Regions from separate parts of the Moritella sp. 5 genome, predicted to be linked through region 3. Evidence: predicted binding sites of a transcription regulator. Region 3 holds the regulator's gene; each other region holds the start of a gene.
The links. The regulator NrdR, encoded in region 3, represses ribonucleotide reductase genes. The targets are predictions, from matches to a motif close to AAACACNANATNTNGTGTTT.
Positions count from the first base shown of each region.

Region 1 (6,409 bases), 2.3 Mb from region 3:
TAACAATGAGCGTGTATCACTTATGTAGTAGTAATATCATCGATTTGAAAATAAATGTCAATGATGTCCCCTTAACGTAACTGGATATTTAGCTTTTCTAACAACAGCTTGTCAGTATTTTATGACGCATTGTTAGGTTTTCGTGTTGGTAAGTTCTGTTAACTAAATATTAACGTTTAGTGTAAAAGCTCTGTTTTTTCAATCGTAATTTTGATTCATTTTTACAACGTAAAAGTTTACTTTCTTACGTGTTATTGACAAGTATTGACGTGTAAAATTAAAAACAATGCTTATTTTGGATGGTATATTCTAAATATTATTGCTAGCTATTATTTGGTGGTGGGGTATTAGCGTAAATCTAATTTCGAAAGGTGAAGAAAAGTGTTGTTTATTAATGCATTACCGTAATTTTCATCTTTTGTATTAATTTATAGGTAGATTGGCGAATCTTCGAACTAATACTTTTGTGTTAGATTTTATGAAAATTAACAGTTTACAACCTACATTATTGATGATTTTGGTGTGATATAAGTCAAAAAAAATTAATTTCAGATGACTTATTTTGGTAAGGTGTTTTGACCTTTAAATAGATATTACTAATTAAGTAATATCGTTTAGTATGACTTTAGTATTAGAATATTTATTCCATAGTTCACATCTATCTCAAAAGTATTAAATTCTGAATTTAACCTTTTTACAATTTATAATTTTAAAATAGCAACTTTGGTGTTGATAGCGGTGTCATCTTGGCGTCATTGATTTAATCATAGTCAATTAATCTTGGGGTTCGGCGATAGAGTATTCAAACTCACCAATTTTCTCACTTTTACTGATCGCGATAATGCGTTGATTTCGGCTACCTCGAAACTTTAATGCCGGATCGATTTGTTGTTGTTCGAATTTACCATCGATAAGGTAATCAATATAATGAACGACGGCCTTTTGTTGTGCAGTTAATTGCTCGATCGTGTAACCAGTCCATAGCCATATATCTTTCCCAACACATTCTCTTTTAACCCTTTTTACAAGTTTTAACACAGCGTTTAAGTTTGCTGGATAGAGGGGATCACCACCGCTTAAGCTTAATCCTCGACGGCGTATTCGTGTATCATTCAAATCATTAATTATCTTGTCTTCTATCTTTTGGTCGAATGGGGAACCATTGCGTGGAGACCAGGTCGATTGGTTATAGCAGCCTTTGCATTGGTGTTCACAACCACTGACAAATAAGGAGACCCTTGTACCTGGGCCATTGATGACATCAAGGTCAAAATATTGAGAGTAGTGCATCTTTACTCCTTAAACGCTAGCCAATAGCAATTGGCTAGCTAGTTAATTAATCTGAATATGGTTTTTTATAAATGTGTTGTAAAAATTGAATGATTTATAAATGTTTAACGCGGCGTTTTACTTCTTCCTGTTTACCTTCATTAAAAGGACGCGCATCTGGACTGCCTAAATAACCACATACGCGACGGGTAACGGATACCTTTGCAATATCGTTATTGCCGCATTTAGGGCAGGTGAACCCTTTACTGGTACAATTAAACTCACCGGTATAATCACACTCGTAACATTCATCAATAGGTGTATTAGTACCGTAATAAGGAACACGTGAATAGCTGTAATCCCAAACGTTTTCTAATGCCTCAATGTTGTGCTGCATATTCGGGTATTCACCGTAGCAGATAAAACCACCGCTACTAATAGCGGGATAGGGCATCTCGAAATCAATTTTGTCGTATGGATTCACTTGCTTCTCAACATCTAAGTGGAAGCTGTTGGTGTAATACCCCTTATCTGTCACATCCGTGATATCACCAAAGGTGATTTTGTCTAATTTAGCAAAGCGACTACACAGATTTTCACTCGGTGTTGCATATAAACTAAATGCATAACCAGTTTCAGCAGTCCACAGCTCTGTAATAGCTTTCATATAGGTAAGCATGGCAATGGCTTTTTGTTGCAATGTTTTACTATCAAAAGGGTGTGTTTGATTGCCAAATAGTGCATTGATTGCTTCGTGTAAACCTATGTAGCCTAGAGAAATAGATGCACGACCATGTTTGAAAATTTCTAATACGTCATCATCTTCTTGCAGACGAACACCACAAGCACCTTCCATGTACAAGATTGGCGCAACACGCGCTTTGACACCTTTAAGGCGAGAGATACGAGTTTCCAGCGCACGTTTACACAGGATTAAGCGTTCGTCGAGTAATTGATAGAATCGCGATTCATCACCGTTTGCTTGAATGGCGATACGCGGTAAATTAAGACTGACAACACCTAAGTTATTACGGCCTTCATGTACTAATTCACCTTGCTCTTCATAGTTTCCTAAGAAACTACGGCAACCCATAGGGGTTTTAAATGACCCCGTAACTTTTACTACTTGGTCGTAATTTAAAATATCTGGATACATACGTTTACTTGCACATTCAAGCGCAAGCTGCTTAATATCGTAGTTTGCATCGGCGGATTTATAGTTTAAACCATCTTTGATCGCAAAGACCAGTTTTGGAAAAACAGCGGTTTTATGATTCTTACCTAAACCCGCAATACGGTTTTTAAGAATTGATTGCTGAATTAGACGTGCTTCCCAAGTCGACCCTAAACCAAAACCAAAGGTAACAAAGGGAGTTTGGCCATTAGCAGTGTGTAAGGTATTAACTTCATATTCCAACGATTGGAACGCATCGAAACATTCTTTTTCTGTGCGTGAACGTGCAAACTTCTCTTTATTCGGGATATCCCATTCTTCTGCTAATAAGGTGTTTTTATTAAAACTTGCGGTGACATATGGCGCTAAGATCTCATCAATACGGTTTATTGTGGTGCCACCATAAATATGGCTAGCCACTTGTGCAATTATCTGTGCGGTGACTGCCGTTGCCGTAGTAATGGATTTAGGTGTTTCAATCTCAGCGTTACCCATTTTAAAACCATGCGTTAACATGCCATCAAGGTCGATCAGCATACAGTTAAACATTGGGAAAAAAGGGGCGTAATCAAGATCATGATAATGAATATCACCAGACTCATGCGCATGGACAATATCGCGTGGTAAGATATGCTGCTTGGCATAATGTTTCGCGACAATACCCGCCAGTAAATCGCGCTGAGTAGGGATCACTTTGCTATCTTTATTGGCATTTTCATTAAGCAGTGATTCGTTACTTTGTTCAATAAGCCCTTTGATCTCATTGGTCAGAATGCTTTGCGTTTCACGGGCAATATCGCGCTGATGACGATACTCGATATAAGCGCGGGCAATGAGTTTGTTGCTTTCTTGCATCAACACATCTTCAACGGTGTTTTGAATCGTATGGATTTCGATTGCATGTTCACTGGATACATCTTGTTGGATCAGTATTTGATGAACCTTATTCGCCATTTCAGCCGCATAATGACGACTTTCTTGTTGCACTGATTTAGCCGCTGCGAAAATGGCGTTTTGTATGCATTGAATGTTAAAAGGTACACGACAACCCTCTCGCTTAATGACAAATAAATCCACAAAATACTCCTTCAGTTTAAAATGTATATTATAGTGTGACACCATATGTAGGTGTTATTTAAGTAAGTGACACAACATATAGTGTATTAGGCTTGAAATTTATTGTTGCTGCATTGATTTTGATCAACAATTATCACGCCAAAATATTGGATTGGTGAGGGATGTATTCTTGATCAATAAATAGCACTATTGTGCTTGTAAGTTTATTTTTGAACGATATTTAAACGTAAAGTAAGCAGCGAAGTGCTTATGATGAATAAAGCTTTACAACTTCAAGTGCTTGCTCTAATATTCGCTCCATTGCTGCGGAGGGGTGGCAGAGTGGCCGAATGCACTGGTCTTGAAAACCAGCAGGGGTTAATAGCTCCTCGAGAGTTCAAATCTCTCCTCCTCCGCCATCCATTCAAGAGAGCGCTAATTGATTTCATCGGTTAGCGTTTTTTTATATCCCATTTTCGACATTTTTTTCACTAATCCTCTGCAAACTTCATTACTATAGCCGCACACTTACTCATCTTCTTGGGATCTAAGCTTATGAATCCATGTATCTATAATCGAATCCGTTCTTTTTTTATTGTCGTATCTGTTGTTACTAGTTTACTTTTTTCCACGACCATTTTTGCTGAGAACAAGGTTAGCCAAGCGCCGACATTTGTATTACCTGGTATCGATAATACCCAAGTGAACCTTGAAGACTACCGCGGAAAGGTAGTATTAGTTGATTTTTGGGCATCCTGGTGTACGCCCTGTATTCGTTCATTTCCGTGGATGGAAGAAATGGTTGAAAAGTACGGTGAAAAAGGCTTTGTAGTGATTGCGATTAATATGGATCAAGAATCTATTTTAGCGACCAAATTTTTGCAACGTTATCCAAACAAATTAACTATCGCATTTGATCCGCAAGGTGTTGTCGCTGAACAGTATGAAATAATGGGATTGCCTAATTCGTTTATACTTAATAAGAAGGGCGAAATTGTGTATAAGCATATCGGCTTTAGATTGGCGGAGTTGGATAAATACGAAACTGAGATCTTGTCGCTATTACCTTAGACCTAGCTGTTACTGGAGTTAATTAGTTGTGGGGATGCCTTATGAGACGGATTTTATTATTGGCTAGTGTATTGAGTTTAACTGCGTGTTCATCACTCGGCGTTACACCTTGGGAACGAGACTTGTTAGCGAAACCAGAAATGCAGCTTGCAGATAACCCGATGGAAATAGGGTTTGACGACCACACTTATTTTAGTAAAGAAGGCTCTAGCGGTGGCGGTAATTTTGCTGGTGGGGGCTGTGGATGCAACTAAAAAGCAAAGGTAAAACCTTTACCAATATCTCGATAACACTCGCGGCGGCCACCTGTGTACTTGCTGAGCCAGTGACAGCTCAGCCGTCAGAATTCGATAGTTGGGATGTTGATGCTGGTCTGTTAATTTATGCTGAGAGTGATAGTCAGGTACAAGCCTATGAGGGGGCACTTTCTCTCACTAAGAAAATCGATGACGAGCGCAGTATTAATTTTAAAGGCATTATTGATGTACTTACTGGCGCTTCACCTAATGGCGCGGTTACACAAAATAAAGCGCAAACATTTACCCGTCCGTCAGGTAATGGCAGTTATATTACGGCTGCAAGCGATACACCGATTGATGATACTTTTCATGATACGCGTGTTGCACTGAGTACCCAATACCAACAGCAGTTAAGTCGCCTTTGGTTGTATTCTGGCGGAGCATACCTGTCTAAAGAATATGATTACCTTGCCTTGTCGATCAATAGTGCGCTGGCGCGTGATTTTAATAATCGTAATACCACTGCATCTCTCGGTTTTTCTTATGCCTACGATACTATTGAACCAGAAGGCGGCATCCCAGATCCAGGTGTTTCGGTTGATGATCCTAACAACCGTTTAACGGACTCTGATACCAAGCAAACCCTTGATTTTCTATTTGGTTTAACGCAAGTGATTGATCGTCAAACATTGATGCAATTAAACTATTCGATTAGTGATGTGAATGGTTATCAAACTGACCCCTTTAAAATCTTGTCGGTGGTTGACAGTAATGGGTGGGCGAATGATTATGTTTATGAAAATCGCCCCGATCAGCGCACTAAGCAAAGTTTATTTTGGCGTACTAAATACAATATACAGCCATCTGGCCAAGTGCTTGATGTTAGTTATCGTTATTTTTGGGATGACTGGGGAATAACCTCACATACCATTGACAGTAAATGGCGAGTTCAACTTTCAAACCAACATTTTATTGAGCCACATCTCCGTTATTATTGCCAACAAGCGGCCGATTTTTATCGTGTCTATCTTGATGAAGGCCAGCCAGCTCCGGAATATATGACTGCTGATTATCGCTTGGGTGAGTTACAAACTTATACTGTCGGGCTTAAATACGGTTTACCTATTGCGGGTAATGAGTTCAGTGTGCGGCTTGAATATTATCTTACTCAGGTATCGGGTGATGATTCGTTGGCGCAAGGAGCTGGTATGGCGGGATTAGATATTTATCCAGATAAAAGCGCCATCATGCTGCAGAGCTTCTATCGTTTTTAATACCGTTTTTAATGTTTATATGAGCAGGTATAAGGTTTGAAAAAAGACGATCTATTAAACAAAGGCAGCGCTTTACAGCAAGGCGATACTTCAAAAAAAGCCTTTACCTTAAAACGAAAAGCAGGTTATTGGCTCGGTGAATTCACCGTCATGGCCAGTCCTTGTCAGATCTTATTAGATCACCTCGATGAAGCTCAAGCGGACAACCTTACTGCGCAAGCATATGCAGAAGCAAAGCGCATTGAACTAAAATACAGTCGTTTTCGTGATGACAATATTATTGCCCGCCTTAATAGCTCTGCTGATGAAACTATCTCGGTAGATGA
Region 1 covers NZ_CP056122.1:3,437,910-3,444,318, reverse strand. The annotation lists gene nrdG (anaerobic ribonucleoside-triphosphate reductase-activating protein) at 775-1,290, opposite strand; gene nrdD (anaerobic ribonucleoside-triphosphate reductase) at 1,385-3,565, opposite strand; tRNA gene HWV01_RS15295 (tRNA-Ser) at 3,828-3,918, shown strand; gene HWV01_RS15290 (TlpA disulfide reductase family protein) at 4,055-4,570, shown strand; gene HWV01_RS15285 (DUF4266 domain-containing protein) at 4,612-4,824, shown strand; gene HWV01_RS15280 (DUF3570 domain-containing protein) at 4,815-6,083, shown strand; gene HWV01_RS15275 (FAD:protein FMN transferase) at 6,120-6,409, shown strand, end outside.
Region 1: the regulator NrdR is predicted to act here: its motif matches at 3,588-3,607, upstream of nrdD (anaerobic ribonucleoside-triphosphate reductase).

Region 2 (6,409 bases), 1.3 Mb from region 3:
TCGTTTCACGACCACGTTCATTGGTTTCAATATCGGCGCGTGCTCGGATATGAATTTTACCACGACCAGTACGGTAAGCTTGCTCAATGCCCGCTTTACCATTAATGATACCGTTCGTTGGGAAATCTGGGCCTGGAATGTATTCCATTAATTCTTCAAGACTTAGGTCTGGATTTTTAATTAATGCTAAACAACCATTGATAACCTCATTTAAATTATGAGGTGGGATATTCGTTGCCATACCCACGGCAATACCTGACGAACCATTAACCAATAGGTTAGGGATACGTGTAGGCATCACTTCCGGAATAAATTCAGTACCATCATAGTTAGGTACGAAATCTACCGTTTCCTTGTCTAAATCAGCAAGTAATTCATGCGCGATTTTTGACATTCTGATTTCGGTATAACGCATTGCGGCTGCAGAATCACCGTCAACAGAACCGAAGTTACCTTGACCATCAACAAGCATGTAGCGCAAAGAGAAAGGCTGCGCCATACGTACAATAGTGTCATAAACAGCTGTATCACCGTGTGGGTGATATTTACCGATTACGTCACCAACAACACGTGCTGATTTTTTATATGGTTTGTTCCAATCATTCTTCAATTCGTTCATCGCGAATAAAACGCGGCGATGAACTGGCTTCAAACCATCGCGAACATCAGGAAGAGCACGACCAACAATAACGCTCATAGCGTAATCTAAATAGGAATTTTTTAATTCTTCTTCAATATTGATAGGTGTGATTTCTGTGGCTAAATTACTCATATAAGCCTTTACCCCTAAGTTTTAAAGTGCTTTCTATTATATTTTTTAGAGAAAGCATTCTAGCATAATATTTACCAGCAAATACAATATATAAGAAAATTAACTCACTTGAATACAATTTTATTAACTATTTATTCACTCATCTATAAATAATACTTCTGAAATCGTTTTCTCGTTATATACTATGTCCATATTTTTATGTTTCACCTTATTACTTTTCACCTTATTAACGTATCAAGAAGACATTGTATGAATGTAGATAAACAGGAAATCGCTAAATTTGAAGCCATGGCCAGTCGTTGGTGGGATCCAGCTGGTGACTTCAAGCCATTACATCAAATCAATCCATTACGCTTAGATTACATTGATGAGCGCTGTGGCGGCTTATTTGGCAAGAGAGTTCTTGATGTTGGCTGCGGTGGCGGTATCTTAACTGAGAGCATGGCTCGCCGTGGTGCAAAAGCGCTGGGTGTTGATATGGGTAAAGAACCCCTCAATGTGGCAAAATTGCATGCGCTTGAATCTGGTACTGAAGTTGAATACCGTCAAGTATTAATTGAAGAGTTAGCAGAAGAGCAACCAAACAGCTTTGATGTGATCACTTGTATGGAAATGCTAGAACACGTGCCAGATCCAGGTTCTGTGATTAACGCTTGCATGCGTCTTGTAAAACCAGGTGGCCATGTATTCTTCTCGACAATCAATCGTAATTTAAAATCGTATTTGTTTATGATTGTTGGTGCTGAGAAAGTCTTAAAAATGATGCCTAACGGTACCCATGACCATAAGAAATTTATTCGCCCATCAGAGCTATTACATTGGGTTGACCAATCAGGTCTATTCTGTCACCACATGACAGGCCTGCATTACATTCCATTAGTAGACCAGTTCAAGCTAGGCGAGAATGTTGACGTTAACTATATGCTACACACGCAGCTTATCGATTAATGTCACGGTTAATATGATTCTCCTTTTACCTAACAGCACCTTTGCTGTTAGGTAAATAACTCAACGCCTCTTTTCCTGCTTTAAATTCACTACCTCTATATAGCCATTTACTGTCATTTAACCCAAATAACTGCGCCTACTCTAATCAACACGCGCAAACCAAAGTCATCTACTTTATAGGTAATATGAAACTTACTGCGTATAAAATGACGGTATTGTTTGTAATAACAGCCACCTCAAAAAATAATAAATTAGTACTTGCGTGGTAGTTTTATAAACGAATTAGCTGTAAATATAATCAAAATTATTGAGGATCTCCTCACAACCTTGGCAACACTTTTTTTTCTTTTTTTTTTCACTTTTGCTGTTGATTTTTGCTAACCGTAATTGATCACTGAGGCCAGAATGAAAGTCGCCACTAACTCACTAAATTATCCACATGTTGTTCAGTTTAGTGCTACTTGCCAAAACATGATTATCACACTATCTTGTATGCATAAATACAGGACAACACTACATCTTGTGTATTAACAAGAATATCAATACTAGTGTTGGTGGAAATATTCTTAACATTGTTTTAAGGTCAGTCAGCTAAATGAATAAGAATTTACTAGTTACAAAACGCAGCGGTAAGCAAGAAACGATCGATCTTGAAAAGATCCACCGCGTGATCAAATGGGCAGCCAAAGGGTTGAATAATGTATCTGTGTCACTGGTTGAGTTAAAATCTCACATCCAGTTTTATGACGGCATACGTACTGAAGATATACATGAAACCATGATCAAAGCTGCAGCTGATTTAATTAGTGAAGAAGCACCAGATTACCAATATCTGTCTGCGCGTTTAGCCGTCTTCCACCTACGTAAGAAAGCATACGGTCAATTTGAACCACCAGCGCTTTATGAGCACGTAAAACTCAATGTTGATGCGCTTCGCTATGATGCACACCTACTTGCAGATTACACAGCGGAAGAATTCGCAGAAATGGATGAGTTAGTTGATCACTGGCGTGACATGAACTTCTCTTATGGTGCAATTAAGCAATTAGAAGGTAAATACCTACTACAAAACCGTATTTCTGGTGACATCTTCGAAAGCCCACAATTTCTATATATCTTAGTGGCAGCGAGTTTATTCGCGACTTATGATAAATCTGTTCGTATGGACTACATTCGTCGTTTCTACGAAGCAACGTCAACGTTTAAAATTTCACTACCAACACCAATAATGGCGGGTGTTCGTACCCCTACTCGTCAATTCAGTTCGTGTGTACTGATCGAGTGTGACGATAGCCTAGATTCTATCAATGCAGTATCTAACTCTATTGTTAAATATGTATCGCAACGTGCTGGTATCGGTATCAATGCAGGTCGTATTCGTGCATTAGGTAGTTCAATCCGTGGTGGTGAAGCATTCCACACTGGTTGTATCCCATTCTACAAACACTTCCAGACAGCCGTTAAATCGTGCTCTCAAGGTGGCGTTCGTGGTGGTGCAGCAACATTATTCTACCCACTATGGCATTTAGAAGTTGAATCACTTCTTGTACTTAAAAATAACCGTGGTGTTGAAGAAAACCGTGTACGTCACCTTGACTACGGCGTGCAACTTAACCGTTTAATGTACCAACGCTTAATTGATAACACAGACATTACTTTATTCAGCCCGTCTGATGTTGATGGTTTGTATGATGCATTCTTCCAAGATCAGGATGAATTTGAGCGTCTATATACGCTTTACGAACAAGACCCATCAATTCGTAAGCAAACGATTAAAGCCAGCGAACTGTTTGCTTTACTGATGCAAGAACGTGCAAGTACCGGTCGTATTTACATTCAGAATGTGGATCACTGTAATACTCACAGTCCATTTAATCCAGCGGTTGCACCGGTAAGACAAAGTAACTTATGTCTAGAAATTGCGTTACCAACAAAACCAATGCAACACCCAGGTGATGAAAATGGTGAAATTGCGCTATGTACATTATCAGCGTTCAACCTTGGTGCAATTAAAGACCTAAGTGAATTAGAAAACCTTGCAGACCTTGCAGTTCGCGCACTAGATAGCTTACTTGATTACCAAGACTATCCGATGCCAGCGGCTGAAAAGTCAACAATGGCGCGTCGTTCATTAGGTATAGGTGTGATTAACTACGCATACTACCTAGCGAAAAACGGTGTTAAATACTCAGACGGTAGCGCAAACAACCTAACGCATAAGACATTTGAAGCAATTCAATTCTATCTATTAAAAGCGTCAATGAACCTGTCGAAAGAACAAGGTCCGTGTTTAGCATTTAACGAAACAACTTACGCACAAGGTATCTTACCAATTGATACGTATAAGTCAGCGTTAGATGAAATTTGTGATGAAGAATTACACCTAGATTGGGAAACATTACGTAGCGAAATTAAAGAACACGGCTTACGTAATTCAACACTAACAGCATTGATGCCATCAGAAACATCAAGCCAGATTTCAAATGCGACAAATGGTATTGAGCCACCACGTGGTTTAATCAGTATTAAAGCAAGTAAAGACGGTATCTTGAAACAAGTGGTACCTGATTACGAGAATCTGCGTGATAACTACGAATTACTTTGGAACATTCCAAGCAACACGGGTTATTTACAACTTGTTGGTTTAATGCAGAAATTCGTAGACCAAGCGATTTCATCTAACACTAACTATGATCCACAACGTTTCCCGGGGCAAAAAGTACCGATGACAACGCTGTTAACTGACCTGATGTTAGCGTATAAGTACGGCTTAAAAACGCTTTACTACCATAACACACGTGACGGTGCATCAGACGTAGATGTAGTTAAAGAAGACGAGGGCTGTGAAGGCGGCGCATGTAAGATCTAAACAATCTAATTACATACACCGAATAAACCTACCCCCTTTCATTTGGCAGCTTAGGCTGCCAATTTAATGTATAAAATAGAGATGACCAATGAGTTACACTACTTTTTGCCAAACTAAAAATGATCAATTAAAAGAACCAATGTTTTTCGGCCAGCCTGTTAACGTTGCCCGTTTTGACCAACAAAAACATGAAATTTTTGAAAAGTTAATTGAACGTCAGTTATCATTTTTTTGGCGCCCAGAAGAAGTTGATGTAAGTAAAGACCGTATTGATTATCAGCAATTACCTGATCACGAAAAACACATTTTCATCAGTAATCTGAAATACCAAACATTATTAGACAGTATCCAAGGCCGTTCTCCTAACGTTGCTTTTTTACCATTGGTTTCATTACCAGAACTAGAAACATGGATTGAAACCTGGTCATTCAGTGAAACGATTCACTCACGTTCATACACACACATTATTCGTAATATCGTGAATGACCCATCAGAAGTATTCGATGATATCGTTGCCAATGAAGAAATTCTAAAACGTGCTAAAGACATTGCTGGTTATTACGATGACTTAATCCATGCGACTCAGCAGCTACACCTACTTGGTGAAGGCACACACGTTATTAACGGTGAAAAAATTGTCGTTAACCAACGTGCCGTGAAGAAAAAGCTATACCTAGCAATGGTATCGGTAAACGTGCTTGAAGCAATCCGTTTCTATGTTAGTTTTGCATGTTCTTTCGCGTTTGCTGAACGTGAATTAATGGAAGGTAACGCTAAAATTATCAAGCTTATTGCCCGTGATGAAGCATTGCATTTAACCAGCACACAGCACATTCTAAACTTGATGGCTGACGGTAAAGACGATCCAGAGATGCAAGAGATCTCAATTGAATGTTTCCAAGAAACACTGAAAATCTTTACTGATGCAGCACAACAAGAAAAAGACTGGGCAGAATATCTGTTCAAAGATGGTTCTATGATTGGTTTGAATAAAGACATTCTTGCTGATTATATTGAATACATTACCAATACACGTATGGCTGCAGTTGGCTTACCAACGGCATTTGAAGTGAAAAGTAACCCACTACCGTGGATCAATGCTTGGTTAGTGTCTGATAACGTACAAGTTGCACCACAAGAGTCTGAAATCAGTTCATACTTAGTTGGTCAAATTAACGCCGAGATCAACCACGCAGACATAGGTACATTCGTTCTATAATGTCGATTACGCTGACAACTGATTCAGGACGCTATCAAGTTTCAACACAAGATAGCTCCCTGCTTGATACGCTTGAGCGCACTGGACATCAAATTGAATACCAGTGCCGTCAAGGCTATTGTGGCGCTTGCCGCACTACGCTCTCAAGTGGCACGGTTACTTATACAACCGAACCACTTGCAGCGGTTGCAGCGGGAACGATATTACCCTGTTGCTGTAAAGCAGATAGTGACATAACACTTGCCGTCATCGCAACAATAACGGTTTCAGCATAATATACTTATGATTAATTAAGTAACGTGTATTAACACCCCTAAAATAACAAGCCTTAACAATATTCACTATATTAAGGCTTGTTCATATTGTGATCCAACATCCATTTTCTCATCTCACAAAATCTAACTCTCAATAGCTTACGATATAGAATGTGATTTACTTTGCAAAACGAGTAAACCTTACCCATACTCCTTTCAATAACGTATAAAAACTTCAATAGCGTATAAGCACTTCAATAACGTATAAGTACCACGGCTTTAAAATAGGACAACTTTATGTTAGATGATTTAGTTGGGATCGGCATGCGTCCTGCACATTATGAGAA
Region 2 covers NZ_CP056122.1:2,005,796-2,012,204, reverse strand. The annotation lists gene gyrA (DNA topoisomerase (ATP-hydrolyzing) subunit A) at 1-772, opposite strand, end outside; gene ubiG (bifunctional 2-polyprenyl-6-hydroxyphenol methylase/3-demethylubiquinol 3-O-methyltransferase UbiG) at 1,022-1,720, shown strand; gene nrdA (class 1a ribonucleoside-diphosphate reductase subunit alpha) at 2,316-4,589, shown strand; gene nrdB (class Ia ribonucleoside-diphosphate reductase subunit beta) at 4,678-5,808, shown strand; gene yfaE (class I ribonucleotide reductase maintenance protein YfaE) at 5,808-6,083, shown strand; gene HWV01_RS08990 (DUF692 family multinuclear iron-containing protein) at 6,360-6,409, shown strand, end outside.
Region 2: the regulator NrdR is predicted to act here: its motif matches at 2,229-2,248, upstream of nrdA (class 1a ribonucleoside-diphosphate reductase subunit alpha).

Region 3 (6,409 bases):
TCTCAGCTTACAAATAAGTATGCAGAAGGCTACCCAGGCAAACGCTACTATGGCGGTTGTGAGTATGTTGATATTGCTGAGTCTTTAGCAATCGAACGTGCTAAGCAATTGTTTGGTGCTGATTACGCGAATGTACAACCACACTCTGGTTCACAAGCAAATGCTGCAGTTTACATGGCATTAGTTAAACCAGGTGATACTGTACTAGGCATGAGCCTTGCTCATGGTGGTCATTTAACACACGGTGCAAGCGTAAGCTTCTCGGGTAAAATCTACAACTCAGTTCAGTACGGTATTAATCCTGAAACGGGTGAGCTAGATTATGCTGAAGTTGAAGCGTTAGCAATTGAACATCAACCAAAAATGATTGTTGCTGGTTTCTCTGCGTACTCAGGTGTTGTTGATTGGGCTAAATTCCGTGAAATCGCTGATAAAGTAGGTGCTTTCCTATTCGTTGATATGGCACACGTTGCAGGTTTAGTTGCAGCTGGTCTATATCCAAATCCAATGAAACATGCACACGTTGTTACAACAACGACGCATAAAACATTAGGTGGTCCACGTGGTGGCCTGATCCTTGCGCAAGCAGACGAAGTGATTGAGAAAAAATTAAACTCAGCAATCTTCCCTGGTGGTCAAGGTGGTCCTTTAATGCACGTTATCGCTGCTAAAGCGGTTGCATTTAAAGAAGCGATGGAACCTGAATTTGCGGTTTACCAACAAAATGTACTTGATTGTGCGAAAAGCATGGTTGCAGTATTGCAAGAACGTGGTTTCAAGATCGTTTCTAACGGTACTGAAAATCACCTATTCTTAGTTGATCTGATTGGCAAAGAATACTCAGGTAAAGATGCAGATGCTGCACTGGGTAATGCACATATCACAGTAAACAAAAACTCGGTACCAAACGATCCACGTTCACCATTTGTTACATCTGGTCTACGTATCGGTACGCCTGCTCTGGCTCGCCGTGGTATCCCTGCAGATAAAGCAGGCGCACTTGCAGGTTGGATGTGTGACGTATTAGATAACATCGGTAATGAAGATGTAGCTGCAACAGTACGTGCTAACGTACAAGCGCTATGTGCCGAGTACCCTGTATATAAATAGTCTGTATGCAAGTAATCTAATTTATAGGCCTAACGGTTTATAATAATACGATTAATTTGTTAACCGTAAATGATGCTTAACTTGAATTAAAGTTTAAGTTTGTCATTTACGGTTTTTTTGTATTTATTTTTCATGATCACAATATTACCCTCTCTACCTTCATACCTTCATACCTTCATACCTTCATACCTTCATACCTTCATACCTTCATACTTACTCATGGATGAAACCATGCTATTTCCATGCTTTCTCATTGCCTTACGATCGTATGATCAGCTGTTAATCCAGTTTCATAGACCAAGGATGGGAAATATGATGAATAAACCTCTATTAAAAAATGCAGTAAAAAAAATACCCGTGCAAATATGTAAAAGGATAAGCATTACAGCATTTGTTGTTGTGGTGACTGGTTGTAGCTCTGTTGATATATTAACTAAAACCGAAAATGGTGCTTCTTATGAATATCAACTCGGTCAATTTGACACGATAGAAGTAGTTGATATGGCGCAGGAACATTGTGGTAAGTATGGTAAAAATGCAGAGCTAACTAATCGTTACTCTGACGCTAACCGCATATTCAATACACTTATATTTAATTGTAGTTAGCATATTTAATCGCTTAATTGTGAAGCCTACGAATTAAATTTAATGAGAGAGTTTTAAATCACACTTGTGGGTGTTAACATGTTGGCAACATTTCATTCTATTTGCGGTTAGGTAGTTATAGATGGATGACATAAATAGCTAAATAAACACTTGAGATAGCATTCTCAAATTTGGCTATAAGTAGAGTGAGGTATAAAGGATGATGCTGAATTCAATAAGTAATTATAAGCGGTTAATATTAGCGTTAGTATGTGGTTCAATGAGCTATTCTACATTTGCTAAAGTATATAGTTGGCGTGATACCGATGGTGCAATGCATTATAGTCAGTTTCCACGTCAGATTGTGGAAAAAAATGCGGCACAGAGTCGCGCTAGTCGTAAGCCAGTCGAAATGAATGATATCGTAAACGATTTATCAGCAACCCAAAATAGTAACTTATTGGATGGGCTTGATGATATTATTGCTAATGCGAACGTCGAACGCCAAGTTGAAAAGGTACTGACGCGTCGTGATCCTCAGTTGGTTCTAATTGAACAACAACGCTTACGTAAGCAATCGCAGCAGCGTGTACTCGTTATTGCGAAACAAGCTGCACTTGAAAAAGAAAAAGCCCTTGTTGCGGTAAATAATATACACGCTATTACACCGACACAGCTTGCATCCACAAGGCCGAAAGATTCAACCGTTATTGAGAATGTTGCCGTAAAGCAGCATAATAAATTCTTAGCTGAAATTCAGAATAAATTAAAACGTCAGTATGCACCGCAAACTGTTCAAGCCTCTCCAAGCATTGCTCCTATCGTCGTTGTTCATGCTAAACCTAAGTCCAAGCCTTTGATTAAGGCTGTTGAGTTAATGCCTGCACCGACATATATCTTAGCGCCTTTTGACGCGACTAACGTATTTTTAGCGGGTGTTAACAAAAAATTAAATCGTAAAGATAAAGGGCTGACCATTGATAAACCTGTGCTCGTTGCGAGCAAAAGTGAATCGAGTCGTGATAACAAACGGCAAGCTACACTTGAACAAGTGCAGAATAAATTTTTAGCTGAAATTAATCAAAAGTTATTCCGAGCGAAACTTAGCTCTGATATTACCCCTGTGGCTGAATTGGCTAAGTCTGAGTCGATTATTCGTGCGAAGGGGCAGGGTCGCGCGGCAGCGAAAAATAAAGAATTAACGCAGAGCGCAGATCAAATTAAAGCGATTGAAAGTGAAATAAGCAGTCGGAGTCATCAATCGAATGACGTGAAACAACCTTCAGAAAAACAGGTTAACTCCGCGTTAATGTTAAGTCGACTAAGCTATAATCACAATGCGCGCTTACCCTTATCACGGGCCGGAATGAGCCAACTCGTTAGACAAGGTATTGATGTATCAAGTCAGTTTGTCAGTGACGTAAATCACAGTGCAGAATAAGCAATCCTAAAATATTGGTCGGTTTTTATCTCATTTCAATAGTGATTGAAAACCGACTGATTATTCAACAATCTGTTAACTTATTTATTAATTCCACGAAATTACCTTCACTTTTCTGTACCCGCCTGCTATTTAACGATAGACTCAGAATAATATTATTCAATAGGATTGTTTATGTTCTGTCCATTTTGTTCTGCGACTGAAACTAAAGTTATCGATTCTCGTCTTGTGGCTGAAGGCCATCAGGTGCGTCGCCGCCGTGAGTGTGCGAAATGTCATGAACGTTTTACTACCTTTGAAACTGCAGAATTAGTGATGCCACGTATCATTAAAACGGATGATACACGTGAACCTTTTAACGAAGATAAACTCGTTAATGGTATTTATCGTGCGCTAGAAAAACGTCCGGTTGCCGCAGAGCAGATTGAACTCGGTATTAATCAAATAAAATCGAGTTTAAGAGCTACTGGTGAGCGTGAAATCGAATCAAGCTTTTTGGGTGAACTGGTGATGGACGTATTGAAAAAGCTCGATAAAGTCGCTTATGTACGGTTCGCTTCTGTTTATCGTTCTTTTGAAGATGTAAAAGAATTTAATGAAGAAATCGCCAAGCTCGACAAATAATCCGTTATCTGAGTCCTCATTGATTATGCCAAACAAATCACGTGCCGAGCTAGATCTACTATTGGAAGAAATTGTATCCATTAGTCAGTTCAATGATACTGACCATTTGCATATGCAACGTGCGCTCGCACTTGCACAAAAAGGCCGTTTTACCACGGCTCCGAATCCAAATGTTGGCTGTGTGCTTGTTAAAGCTGGCAAAGTCATCGGTGAAGGTTTTCATTTACGTGCGGGTGAGGCTCACGCTGAAATCCATGCTTTAAATACCGCAGGTGATGATGCTCAGGGGGCCACTTGTTATGTGACGCTTGAACCATGTAGTCATTATGGTCGTACACCCCCTTGCGCAGCAGCCTTGGTTAATGCGAACGTAAATGAAGTCGTCATTGCTATGGTCGATCCCAATCCGAAAGTAGCAGGTAATGGCATTGCGATCCTCATCGCGGCGGGCATTAAAGTACGGTTCGGTTTATTATCAACGCAAGCGCATGCGTTGAATCCTGGTTTTATCTTACGCATGCAGGAACAACGTCCGTTTGTACGCTTAAAAATGGCGGCAAGCTTAGACGGACGTACAGCATTGAAAAACGGTGAGAGCAAATGGATCACCGGTCCTGCTGCACGGTCTGATGTGCAAGTATACCGCGCACAAGCCAGTGCAATTTTATCGACTGCCAGCACGGTTATTATGGACGATGCTTCACTTAATGTGCGTTATAGTGAGTTAGGTGCAAGCCAAGTCGACTATCCACGAATTAAAACAGATAAGCCACTAATTCAAGTAGACAAGTCTTTGTCTCACGATGAGTTATTAGAACCACAGCTACGTCAGCCAATACGAGTGGTACTGGATAATCATCGGCGACTAGATACACACCTTGCTAAAGTGAATAGTGAATTGAAGCTATTTTCACAGCCCGGTCAGATACTATTAGTTAATGGTGTTAAAAATATAGTCAATGGTGCGACTGAAAATCCTGCTGTCGAGCAGTTATTAGTGAATGAATCGGTATCGCGAATTGAAATTGAGCAAGATCGTCACCATAACATAGATCTAAAACAGTTAATGACCGTATTAGCCCAGCAGGATATTAATGACCTGTGGGTTGAAGCAGGCGCGACACTGGCTGGCGCATTACTTGAAAATAAGCTGGTGGATGAGATAATTATTTATCTGGCACCTAAGCTAATGGGTGATAGTGCCAGAGGACTCGCAGTATTAAGCGAGCTAACTGAAATGGCGCAAGTGCCTACATTTAGCTTTACCGATATCACGCAGATCGGTGACGATCTTCGAATTACAGCAAAACCGGAATACTAATGTTTACAGGAATTATTGAAACCGTGGGTACGCTCACAGGTTTAACCCCAAAAGGGGCCGATGTGAGCATCACTGTTGATAGTGGTGATCTTGATTTAAGTGACGTAAAACTCGGTGATAGTATCGCGACGAATGGCGTATGCCTTACTGTTGTTGAATTACTTGGCAATGGTTACCGCGCAGATGTGTCATTAGAAACGATTAAACGCTCTGGTTTTGCGCATTACCGTATTGGTGATAAGGTAAACTTAGAAAAAGCGTTAACCTTAAGCACGCGTCTTGGTGGTCACTTAGTCAGTGGCCATGTCGATGGCGTTGCTGAGATTGTTAAGATCAGTAAACTTGGTCGTGCGACTGAGTATTGGTTACAAGCACCGAACGAATTAGCCCGTTATATCGCTGAAAAAGGCTCAATTACAATTGATGGTATCAGTTTAACTATTAATGAAATTGACGGCGCTAAATTCAAATTGACGATCGTACCGCATACTGCATTAGAAACAACGATAGAAAGTTATGTAGTCGGTCGTAAAGTTAACTTAGAAGTAGATGTTATTGCCCGTTATTTAGAACGCATTATGCTAGGTGATAAAGCCGCTGAATCAAGTACACCTGAGCAGGGCATCACTATGGATTTTCTTGCGAGTAATGGATTTTTAAAGTAAAACATCTATTCACGATCAGTTTTTAATTGTTATAAAAGGGCTATGAGCATGGCACTAAGTCGTATTGAAGATATTATTGAAGACATCCGCCAAGGTAAAATGGTTATCTTGATGGATGATGAAGATCGCGAGAATGAAGGTGATCTGATCATGGCCGCTGACAAAGTAACGCCAGAAGCGATTAACTTTATGGCGACACACGGTCGCGGTTTAATTTGTCTAACGTTAACCAAAGCGCGTGTAGAAAAACTGCAACTGCCTTTGATGGTTCAAGATAATACGGCGCAATTCTCAACTAATTTCACTGTGTCGATTGAAGCGGCTGAAGGCGTGACTACTGGTATCTCTGCTACTGACCGTGCGGTAACTGTATTATCTGCGGTTGCTGGCGATGCGAAACCAGCTGATATTGTTATGCCTGGGCATATTTTCCCACTTGCAGCGCAAGACGGCGGTGTACTAACACGTGCTGGTCATACTGAAGCGGGTTGTGACCTTGCACGTCTAGCGGGTTGTGAGCCTGCTGGTGTGATTGTTGAGATCCTAAAAGATGACGGTGAAATGGCGCGTCGTCCAGATCTAGAAATCTTCGCAGAAAAACACGGCCTTAAATTGGGCACCGTGGCTGATTTAATTGAATACCGTAACAGTAATGAAACCACC
Region 3 covers NZ_CP056122.1:737,835-744,243, forward strand. The annotation lists gene glyA (serine hydroxymethyltransferase) at 1-1,110, shown strand, start outside; gene HWV01_RS03430 (hypothetical protein) at 1,423-1,716, shown strand; gene HWV01_RS03435 (DUF4124 domain-containing protein) at 1,976-3,136, shown strand; gene nrdR (transcriptional regulator NrdR) at 3,311-3,760, shown strand; gene ribD (bifunctional diaminohydroxyphosphoribosylaminopyrimidine deaminase/5-amino-6-(5-phosphoribosylamino)uracil reductase RibD) at 3,732-5,081, shown strand; gene HWV01_RS03450 (riboflavin synthase) at 5,081-5,746, shown strand; gene ribBA (bifunctional 3,4-dihydroxy-2-butanone-4-phosphate synthase/GTP cyclohydrolase II) at 5,795-6,409, shown strand, end outside.